3 regions of the Neptunomonas sp. ABH4_499 genome follow, and region 3 is predicted to be linked to each of the others. Evidence: predicted binding sites of a transcription regulator. Region 3 holds the regulator's gene; each other region holds the start of a gene.

Region 1 (3,282 bases), on a different contig from region 3:
GCGATCACTAACCTAGAAGATGGTGTGCCATCGACTCGTTCGGCCAGTGAAGTTCAAACGTTCACGCTGAATAACTCTAATACAGTTTTTACGGTGAATGCCAACGGTGAGTTTACGCTGGATCAAAACACCTCGATTGTGATTGGTGGCGTAACCATCGAGCTGGATACCGATATGACGTTGGAAGATGTCGGTGAAACCATCGAAGATTATCAGCAAGAGATCATCGATCTAAACCCAGATGTCGACAGCGTTGAGTTTGACTCATTAACCGGAAATATTTCCATCACCTACGCACCGGAAGCCGGTAACGTAGAGTTGATGGACATCAGTGGCGGTACGTTTACCCCGTTTGTGGAAACTACGCCGGGTACGGTCGATATCGCAACCGTAGAAGGGGATAACTCCTTCATGGGGTCTTACCGCATGTACGCGTATCTCAATGATGAAGCGCAGTTGAACCTTGGTAAAAGTGTAGACCCAGGCGAGAGTGGTTTTGCGTCGGGTCGTACCGAAGTTGGCCCAATCATGATTAAGTTCAACACCACAACCGGTAAGCTGGCTGAGGTGAATGGCATTGAAGCGGTTGAGGGTGCCGAAGCGCCTAATATCACGATTCTTGGGGCTGACCCTGCCAATCCGAATGACGCCATTTTGGATGGTGACATTGATAACTTGGCCGGTATCCAGATGAGCATCACAGGTTCCAGCCAGTTTGCGTCGGATTCGATCGTGAAAAGCTCGTCTCAAGATGGTTACACCAAGGGTGACTTGATCGGTGTTACCTTTACCGAAGCGGGTGAAATGGTGGCAAGCTTCAGTAACGGTCAAACCCAGGAGCTTGGCTTGGTGGCCATCGCAACGTTTGCTAACCAAGATGGTTTGCAATCCAGCGGTGATACTGAGTGGATCGCGACGTTTGATTCAGGTTCTGCGGTCTTGAACCCACCAGGAACGGGCCTAAGCGGCACGCTAACGTCTGCCGCATTGGAGCAATCCAACGTGGATTTGTCTTCTGAACTTGTGAAGCTGATCGAAGCGCAGCGTAACTTCCAGGCCAACTCCAAAACATTGGAAACCCTGAACACGGTTACTCAGTCGATCCTACAGATCTAAGAACACCTCCATACGTCAATACGACGAACCAAAGGCCGCCTAATCGCGGCCTTTCTTTTTGCCCCTCTTGTACCCCTGAAACGGCACTCTGTTCTGCTTTATTTAAAAGCCTGTTTGAATATTTGGCACACCCCTTGCTCATACCTATGTAACTGATAAAAAGCGGCAAAGGTTTTCCGGTCTCGTTATGGATAAGTTGGTTTACATCGCCATGAGTGGCGCTAAAGAAAACATGCTGGCCCAGCAGGCCCATGCAAATAACTTAGCGAATGCCAATACCACAGGGTTTAAAGCGGATTTAGAGCAAGCGCGCTCTATGCAAGTGTTTGGTGATGGGTTTGCGTCACGCGTTTATACCCAAAGCGAACGTCCGGCAACCGACCGTACGGCGGGCACCTTTATGCAGACCGGTCGTGACCTGGATGTTGCCGTCGATGGTGATGGTTGGTTGGCCGTGATCGGGCCAAACGGCACCGAAGGCTACACCCGCGGTGGTGAGCTGCAAATCAATGTCGCCAACCAATTGGTGACAGGCAGCGGTTTGCCGGTGATGGGCAACGGCGGAGTGCCGATTGTGATTCCACCGGCCGAGAAAATCGATATCGGTAGTGACGGCACGATTACCATTCGCCCATTGGGTGAAGCGGCCGCTGAGATTGCGATTGTGGATCAGCTTAAGTTAGTCACGCTGGACCCCGAAGCCAGCTTTAAAGGAACCGATGGCTTGATGTACGCCGATGATTTGGCCGTACAGCCGCAAGATTTGAATGTACGGGTGCGCTCTGGGTATCTAGAGACCAGCAATGTGAACGCCGTCAGTGAGATGACCAGTGTGATCACCGAAGCACGCCAGTATGAAATGAATATCCGGATGATGAAGACTGCCGAAGAGGTCGCCGCATCCGCAACGTCGATTTTGTCATTGAGTTAATAAGACGTTAAACACGAAATAAGGCATAGGAGAACTCAGCAATGCATGGGGCACTGTTTGTAGCAAAAACGGGTTTAACGGCTCAGGACACATCGCTAAAAGTCATCTCTCATAACTTGGCGAACGCCAGCACCGTTGGCTTCAAAAAAGACCGTGTGGTCTTTGAAGATCTACTCTACCAAACGGTGCGCCAGCCAGGTGCTGAAACAACGGCCGAAGGCAACCAGTTGCCGTCCGGCTTGCAGGTCGGTAATGGGGTACGCATTGTCGGCACGCAAAAAATGTTCACCACCGGTGAAGTACAAGTGACCGACGAAACCTTTGATGTGGCAATCGATGGGCGCGGGTTTTTCCAGGTACAGATGCCCAATGGTGAGATCGGTTACACCCGTAACGGCCAATTCCACTTAACCGCTGATGGCGAGTTGGTTACCGCCGAGGGCTACCTAATCGAGCCTGCGATCACCCTGCCGGATGATGTACAAACCTTTACTGTGGGTGTGGACGGCACCGTTGAAGTGGTGGTGGCTGGGGATGCAACCCCGCAACAGATCGGCACCCTTGAAATTGCCGACTTTGTAAACCCGCAAGGCTTACAGGCCATTGGTCAAAACCTCTTCATTGAAACCGCCGCAAGTGGTGCTCCTCAAGTGGCTGCACCGGGTGAAGAGGGTTTGGGGATTGTTCGCCAAGGGATGCTTGAAGCGTCCAACGTGAATGCGGTGGAAGAGCTGGTGAACATGATCACCACGCAGCGCGCCTACGAGATCAACTCTAAGGTGATCTCAACGGCCGACGAGATGCTCTCGTTCATTACACAGCAGCTTTAATGTGAAGCTAATAAACATCATCCGATGGGTTAAAGATATGAATATCACTCAGATGACAAAAACAGCCTTGATGGCGCTTGTATTGCCGATGGTGTTGGTGGGCTGTGTTAATAAGCCAGTAAAACCTGATCGTGCCTATTACGCGCCGGTTTCACCGCAGCAGTACACGCAGCCTAAACCGGTGGATGGGGCGATCTTTAATGCCGCAACCAGCATGAACATCTACAGTGATGGTCGTGCGCATCGGGTTGGCGACATCATTACGATTGTCCTGAGTGAACAAACCCAATCTTCCAAGTCGGCCAGCACCTCAACCGATAAAAGCTCGAACACGTCGCTGCCTAATCCAACTTTGTTTGGTACGGGGCTAAGCGTGTTTGGTTCTGCATTGTCGGTGGATAGCGG
Region 2 (3,282 bases), on a different contig from region 3:
AGAGGTCGTCCAGCCCGCTTTACCGTCGGAAGCCGCTTTGGTGAGGCTAAAGTCTTTGGTGGACGAAACGGTGTACTCATCGACGGATTCCTCATCCTCATTGGATCCGTACACCTTAGGTGTTTTGTCCTGAGTCACGGTGATGGCGACTAAGTGCTCTGCTGGCGAGCGGCTCAGTAACTTGCGTTTCTTAAGACTGTAGGCCCAGATCTCCTCGGAGCCATCTTTGTGGCTACCTTCGTAGGCATCGCTGTGCATGATCATATAAACCAGATCATTCGGGGCGTTGTACGCGGTGACCATGTAGCCACCTGGCACCCAGTTGCCTTCCTCTTTGGATGCGACCGGAATCGTCTCTAGAAAGCGCATGGTTGGGCCGCTGTCATCGGCGATCACCAAATCCCCGTTGAAACCTACCAATAGCAATTTGCCATCTTTTAATCGCTGGCTATGGACGTACAAAGGCGAGTTTTCGCTGTCGAACAGCGGGTCGGATGTTTCGACCGAGTATTGGTCGCCATTGACGGTAAAGGTCTTAAATTGCCCGGTACCGCACCAGGTGGAAAAGCGATAACCGCGGGTGGACGGGATAATGCCGTAGCAACCAGGGGTTGGGATGATCCCTTGAACCACGCCGATTTTCTGATTGGCAATGGTGACAGAGGTCGCAGGTGTGGCGTTTTGAATATAAATTAAGGATTCATCCGCGCTCTTTTCTAACAACTGAGACATGCCGATCGCTTTGGCCGCTTGGTTGGGAATCACAATCTCGGTTTCAGGCGTTAGCGTATTCACATCAAAGATCTGCAACACACTCTCAACGGGGCCGTAGCTGTAGCGTTTCATGTAGTCAGAGAACGCATACACCTTGGAGGCGTCCTTCGAGAGCAAAATCTGAGAGGTGAGGCCCAGCGACAACAGGCCTTTGTAGGTTAATCCATCTTGACCGTAGACATGGATTTTACTGGCGGCGTCCCATCCGGCCTCATTTACAAAGACATTAGGGCCTTTGGGGATCGCTTCTTCAACGGTAAAGACTTCGGGTTTAAACGACTCGTCAGCGACGGCGGTGAGTGACCATTGAGTAAGACCTAAAAAGGCAGCACCGACTGCACATTGGGTCATCCGTTTCAGTGTTGTCATGCATTAACTCTCCTACGTTAATCCGACTTACGGCCTCGCAGGATGTGTGCCACCAACACTGTGTTGGTATACAACAGCTGTTTACATCAAACAGATCTATCAAAAAAAGTCATTATGACAAGGTGGAATAAAAACTAACCTTTTGGTCAAAACACATCCAAAGTAGGACGTCTTTATGGGTGAGGAGCGTTGACGCGTTTTAGGGCAGCGATTAAAAAAGATGCCTCAAAATGAGGAGGGGAGGTCGATCACGCGGTTATCATGATCGACCCAAAGGCTTACTTCTCGGCCGCAATCACAGAGACTTCGACCAGAAGCTCTGGGCGAGCCATACGTGCTTCTACGCACGCACGTGCAGGGGCGTGACCTTCTGGCACCCATGCATCCCATACCGCATTCATCGCCGCAAAATCTTTCATGTCGCGGATGTAAACGGTGGCGGATAAGATGTGCTCTTTATCGGAGCCGGCTTGTTCTAGCAGCGCTTCCACTTTATCCAGCATGGTTTGCGTTTGTTCAGCGATGCCTGCATTTGCATCAGCTGCCACTTGGCCACACAGGTAAATGGTGCCGTTATGTTTAACGATGCGGCTCATGCGCTGACCGATCTCTTGACGTTCGATAGTCATATTTACTCCAAAGAATCAGTTTTTAAACGAATAGCACCAGTATATCGAAAAAGGGCTAGAAGAATTTTTGGAATTTTATCGCTTGGCAACAATCTTATCTTTTCGGATCTGTTTGCCGGGCCTTCGCTTCTCGCGTATGGTGGCCGCACGTGGAATGACTCCCTGCACTTATATAAGGATGTAATCATGGATTTGAATACCCTTCTTAATCGGCCAACGTTAGGTCAACAAACCCTACAGGCTCGTTTAAACGCCTCTGTCGATACTCAAAAGTTGTTTGCCGCCATTGATGCAGACCCTGCGCTGGTGGGTGCAGGTGTTGTGTATGTGGATGCGCATTTGAACATCGTAACGCTGCGCGAATTTCAGCCTGTGTGCCGAATCAAACCGATTAAAGTCGTGATCCGCGAGCCGTTTGAGCCGGTCAGCGACCAGCAGTTTATCGCCGCTGCACAAACCCCACGTGAGTCCAAAATGCTGATGGAAAGCGTATCCACCGGCTTGGCTTGCGCGGGCATGGTGTTCAGTATTGTGGCGATCATTACCTCGGCTGCGGCTGTACCCGTCACCGGTGGCGGTAGCTCTGCAATGACGTATGTGGCGTACGGCGCCGCCGTGGCCACCGGTGCACAGTGTTTGAACGGTGCGGTGCGTGTCACTTTGGAAGCGCAATCGCCTGCAACCTTGGATGCGTTGGACTCGGAAGAGTGGTACACCAACACCATGACCGCGTTGGATGTTATCTCGCTGGCGGGTGTAGCGGTGTCTGGGTATCAGATGATCAAGTACGTTAAGGTACTGAACTCTGAGGGGCAGTCGGTGCGTACAGTACTGCAAGGGCTGAACCGCCACGAGCGTCGTCGTTTGACCGAAGAGATCATTCGTCAAAACCGTCCGGGCATCTCGAACCGAATGCGAAAAATGCTGCAACGCCAAGGCGTTTACCCGACCCGCTACGCCGCGGATCGACTACAACGCACCACCATCAGCCAAATTACCGACTCCTTTGCCGCCTTATTGGCCTTTACCGGCAGTGCGGGCAGCGGTGTGGTACGTCAGTTGGCCGTTAACGTATACGAAGAGTTTTAAGTGAAACCGTCCAACCAAGCTCAGCCCCGCCAAGATCACGACGCTCCATTGCAGGGTAAGGTCAGTTTATTGCGGCTGGTTTTTCCCCCGAACACCGTTACGGTGGTGTTTGCGCATATCTTGTTGATCGGTGCGGGTGTGTCTTGGTTGGCGGGTGTGTTCTTCTTGCAGCCGAACGGCATCACGGTCGATCAGGTCAAGGTGTTGATGATCGGCGCTGTGTTACAGATCGCGCTCTTAAGCTTTTTCTTTGTGAAAATGCTGCGTTTTTCGAAGCGGTTTCGATACCTATCTGCGTATGCAGCGGGGTTTTATGCGCTGCTGCACGCTGGCCTTGGGGTTAAGGCGTTGTTGTCAGGTGCTTCGGGTGAGGTATGGTATCTCATCTGGGCTTTGGTCGCGGCACTCAGTGGATGGCTCT
Region 3 (3,282 bases):
GACTTACACGGGTAATGTGTCTATTACTCAAGGCACTATGAAGATCCGCGCCGCTAAAGTCAGTCTTTACCAAAAAGACCGCGCCGTTGATCGTATTGTGGCTACAGGCTCTCCGGCCAAATTCAGCCAGCAGGCAGCGGCCAATCAGGCCATTACAGATGCCTATGGTAATTCACTTGAATACCTAGTGAAAAAACAAACCATCACTCTATCTGGAAACGCAAAAGTTGAGCAGGAGAAAAACCAGTTCAGCGGCGAGCGAATCGTATACCAGATGGACAAAGCACGTGTGAACGCTTACGGCGGCAAAGACTCAGGTCAGCGTGTTCAGATGATTATTCAACCGAACGGCAACTGAGCATTATGTCACTTGAGTTAAAAGCCACCCATTTGGCGAAGTCGTACAAAAAACGCCACGTGGTACGTGACGTATCAATGACGGTCAAAGCCGGCGAGATCGTCGGTTTACTGGGCCCAAACGGCGCCGGTAAAACCACCTGTTTTTACATGATTGTTGGCTTGGTTAAAGCCGACAAAGGCCAGATCTTCATCAATGATCAAGACATTACGGCCTTCGCCATGCACGATCGTGCTCGTCAAGGTATTGGGTATCTGCCGCAAGAGGCGTCGATCTTTCGAAAGCTGAGTGTCGAAGACAACCTGATGTCGATTCTTGAGCTTAGAAAAGATCTGTCCCCAAGTGATCGTAAAGCCACTCTTGAAAACCTGTTACAAGAGTTCCACATTACGCACATCCGCGACAGCCTAGGCATGAGCCTATCCGGCGGCGAACGCCGTCGTGTTGAGATCGCAAGGGCACTCGCGTCCGAACCTAAATTCATTCTATTGGATGAGCCCTTTGCTGGCGTCGATCCGATCTCGGTCAACGATATTAAAGAGACCGTAAAGCACCTACAATCACGAGGTATTGGGGTGTTAATCACTGACCATAACGTACGTGAAACGTTAGACATTTGTGAAAAAGCGTATATCGTCAGTGAAGGTGTCATTCTAGCCGAAGGCGCACCGGCTGATATTTTAGCCAATGAGCAAGTGAAAGCCGCCTATCTTGGCGAGTCCTTCCGGCTGTAATTGACCGACCTGTGTTATTGGAGTAGATGCGGAGTTTATGAAGCAGTCATTACAACTCAAAATGGGTCAGCACCTGACCATGACCCCACAACTGCAACAGGCGATTCGCTTATTGCAGTTATCAACATTGGACCTTCAGCAAGAGATTCAGTCGGCGCTTGAAAGCAACCCGATGCTGGAGACCAATGAAGAGGGAGATGAGTTAGACTCCAACTCGGCCGGCAACGACAATAACGAGCGCGCTGAGTCCGACGATTACTCACAAGAAGACTACACCGCTCAAGCCAGCGAGACTCAACAAGAGCGCAATGACTCAGCCGAGATGGCTGATACGGCCTCTGTCGATGATCAATGGAACGATGATATTCCAGCGGAGCTCTCAACCGACTCCAGTTGGGACGACACCTTCCAGACCGCGTCCAGCAGCTCAGGCAGTACCACCCACCGTGACGACGATGACTTTATGGAGTCCAACGACACGGCCGAAGAAACCCTGCAAGATCATCTTCATTGGCAGCTCAACCTAACCCGTATGAGCTTAGAAGACCGAATGGTTGCTGAGGCGATCATCGATGCGATCGACCCTGAGGGCTACCTTCGCACCACAACCGAAGAGCTCCTTGAGGATTTCAAACGGCAAGAACCCGAGCAGTTCCAAGACACCGAAATTGAAGAGATCGAAGCGGTATTGCACCGCATTCAGCAGTTTGATCCACCCGGTGTCGGTGCCCGAGACTTGGGTGAGTGTTTAGCCATCCAGCTTAAGCAGTTACCAGAAAAACCGCCGCTGTTTGAGCAGACGCTCCAGCTGTGCCTGAATCACATCCATTTGCTGGGTAGTCGCGATTACAAACAGCTGATGCGTAAGCTGCGCGTCAAAGAGCCACAGTTACAAGCGATGATTCTTTTGATTCAATCGCTGAACCCGCAACCTGGCGCGATGATCTCTTCCAGCCAGGCGGAGTACGTTATCCCCGATGTATTCGTTGAAAAAGTCAAAGGCGTGTGGATAGCCCGACTCAATTCCGATGCATCGCCTAGCCTTCGAATCAACACTCAGTATGCCGACCTCATCCGCCGAGCTGACTCCAGTGCTGATAACACCTACTTGAAGAATCACTTGCAAGAAGCACGTTGGTTTATCAAGAGTTTAATGAGCCGAAATGAAACCCTACTCAAAGTTGCGAGTCAGATTGTTGAAAGGCAGTCGGATTTTCTGGAGTACGGCGAGGAGGCCATGAAGCCAATGGTGTTGCATGACATTGCCGAAGCAGTCGAAATGCACGAGTCCACGATATCGCGTGTGACCACCCAAAAATACATGCATACCCCAAGGGGTATCTTTGAGTTGAAGTACTTCTTCTCAAGCCATGTCAGCACCAATGATGGTGGTGCTGCATCGTCAACCGCCATTCGCGCCGTGATAAAAAAACTGATAGCGGCCGAAAATCCTGCTAAACCTTTAAGTGACAGTAAAATTGCTCAATTACTTGATGCAGAGGGAATCCAGGTCGCTCGAAGAACGATTGCCAAATATCGCGAAGCGATGGGCATCGCCCCTTCTAACGAAAGAAAGCGTCTGGTTTAATAACGACTCACTACGACGAACAATCGTCTAAGGAGACATGTATGCAGATCAATATCACAGGTCACCACTTAGAACTGACAGATGCACTGACCGAATATGTCCACACCAAGTTTGATAAACTGGAAAGGCATTTTGATAACATCACCAATGTCCAAGTGACCCTGAGTGTTGATAAGCAACGTCAAATAGCAGAAGCTGGCATGCACATCGCAGGCGGCGAAGTCTTTGCAACGAGCGAACACACAGATATGTATGCAGCGATTGATGCGGTAACCGACAAACTGGACCGCCAAATCATTAAGCACAAAGAAAAACTCAAGAGCCACAAATAAGTAAGGCGTTACATCACTTATGCCCATACTCTCATTGCTTTCACCTTCAAGAACGCTTCACGCCGTAGAAGGCATTAGCAAAAAGCGCGTATTAGAAACCGCCAGCAAGTTGATTGCAGAATCAGCCGGTGAAGAGGTTGATCAGGATGCTGTATTCACTGGACTCATCGGACGAGAGAGATTGGGCAGTACCGGTATTGGGGAGGGCGTTGCCATTCCCCACTGCCGTCTTGCCGGAATCGATACCGCTATGGGGGCTTTATTTACCCT

What was found. The regulator sigma-54, encoded in region 3, starts transcription at its own class of promoters, with help from an activator protein. The targets are predictions, from matches to a motif close to TGGCACNNNNNTTGCTNT.
Region 1: the regulator sigma-54 is predicted to act here: its motif matches at 1,240-1,257, upstream of flgF (flagellar basal-body rod protein FlgF).
Region 2: the regulator sigma-54 is predicted to act here: its motif matches at 1,178-1,195, upstream of ACXAF9_RS17150 (amine dehydrogenase large subunit).

Annotation. Positions count from the first base shown of each region.
Region 1 covers NZ_JBSWXK010000003.1:52,791-56,072, reverse strand. Annotated here, with positions in the region: gene ACXAF9_RS03540 (flagellar hook protein FlgE) at 1-1,116, shown strand, start outside; gene flgF (flagellar basal-body rod protein FlgF) at 1,304-2,047, shown strand; gene flgG (flagellar basal-body rod protein FlgG) at 2,089-2,877, shown strand; gene flgH (flagellar basal body L-ring protein FlgH) at 2,915-3,282, shown strand, end outside.
Region 2 covers NZ_JBSWXK010000024.1:23,233-26,514, forward strand. Annotated here, with positions in the region: gene ACXAF9_RS17150 (amine dehydrogenase large subunit) at 1-1,143, opposite strand, end outside; gene ACXAF9_RS17155 (RidA family protein) at 1,422-1,772, opposite strand; gene ACXAF9_RS17160 (hypothetical protein) at 1,959-2,861, shown strand; gene ACXAF9_RS17165 (hypothetical protein) at 2,862-3,282, shown strand, end outside.
Region 3 covers NZ_JBSWXK010000006.1:110,726-114,007, reverse strand. Annotated here, with positions in the region: gene lptA (lipopolysaccharide transport periplasmic protein LptA) at 1-358, shown strand, start outside; gene lptB (LPS export ABC transporter ATP-binding protein) at 364-1,092, shown strand; gene ACXAF9_RS08025 (RNA polymerase factor sigma-54) at 1,130-2,680, shown strand; gene hpf (ribosome hibernation promoting factor) at 2,722-3,012, shown strand; gene ptsN (PTS IIA-like nitrogen regulatory protein PtsN) at 3,032-3,282, shown strand, end outside.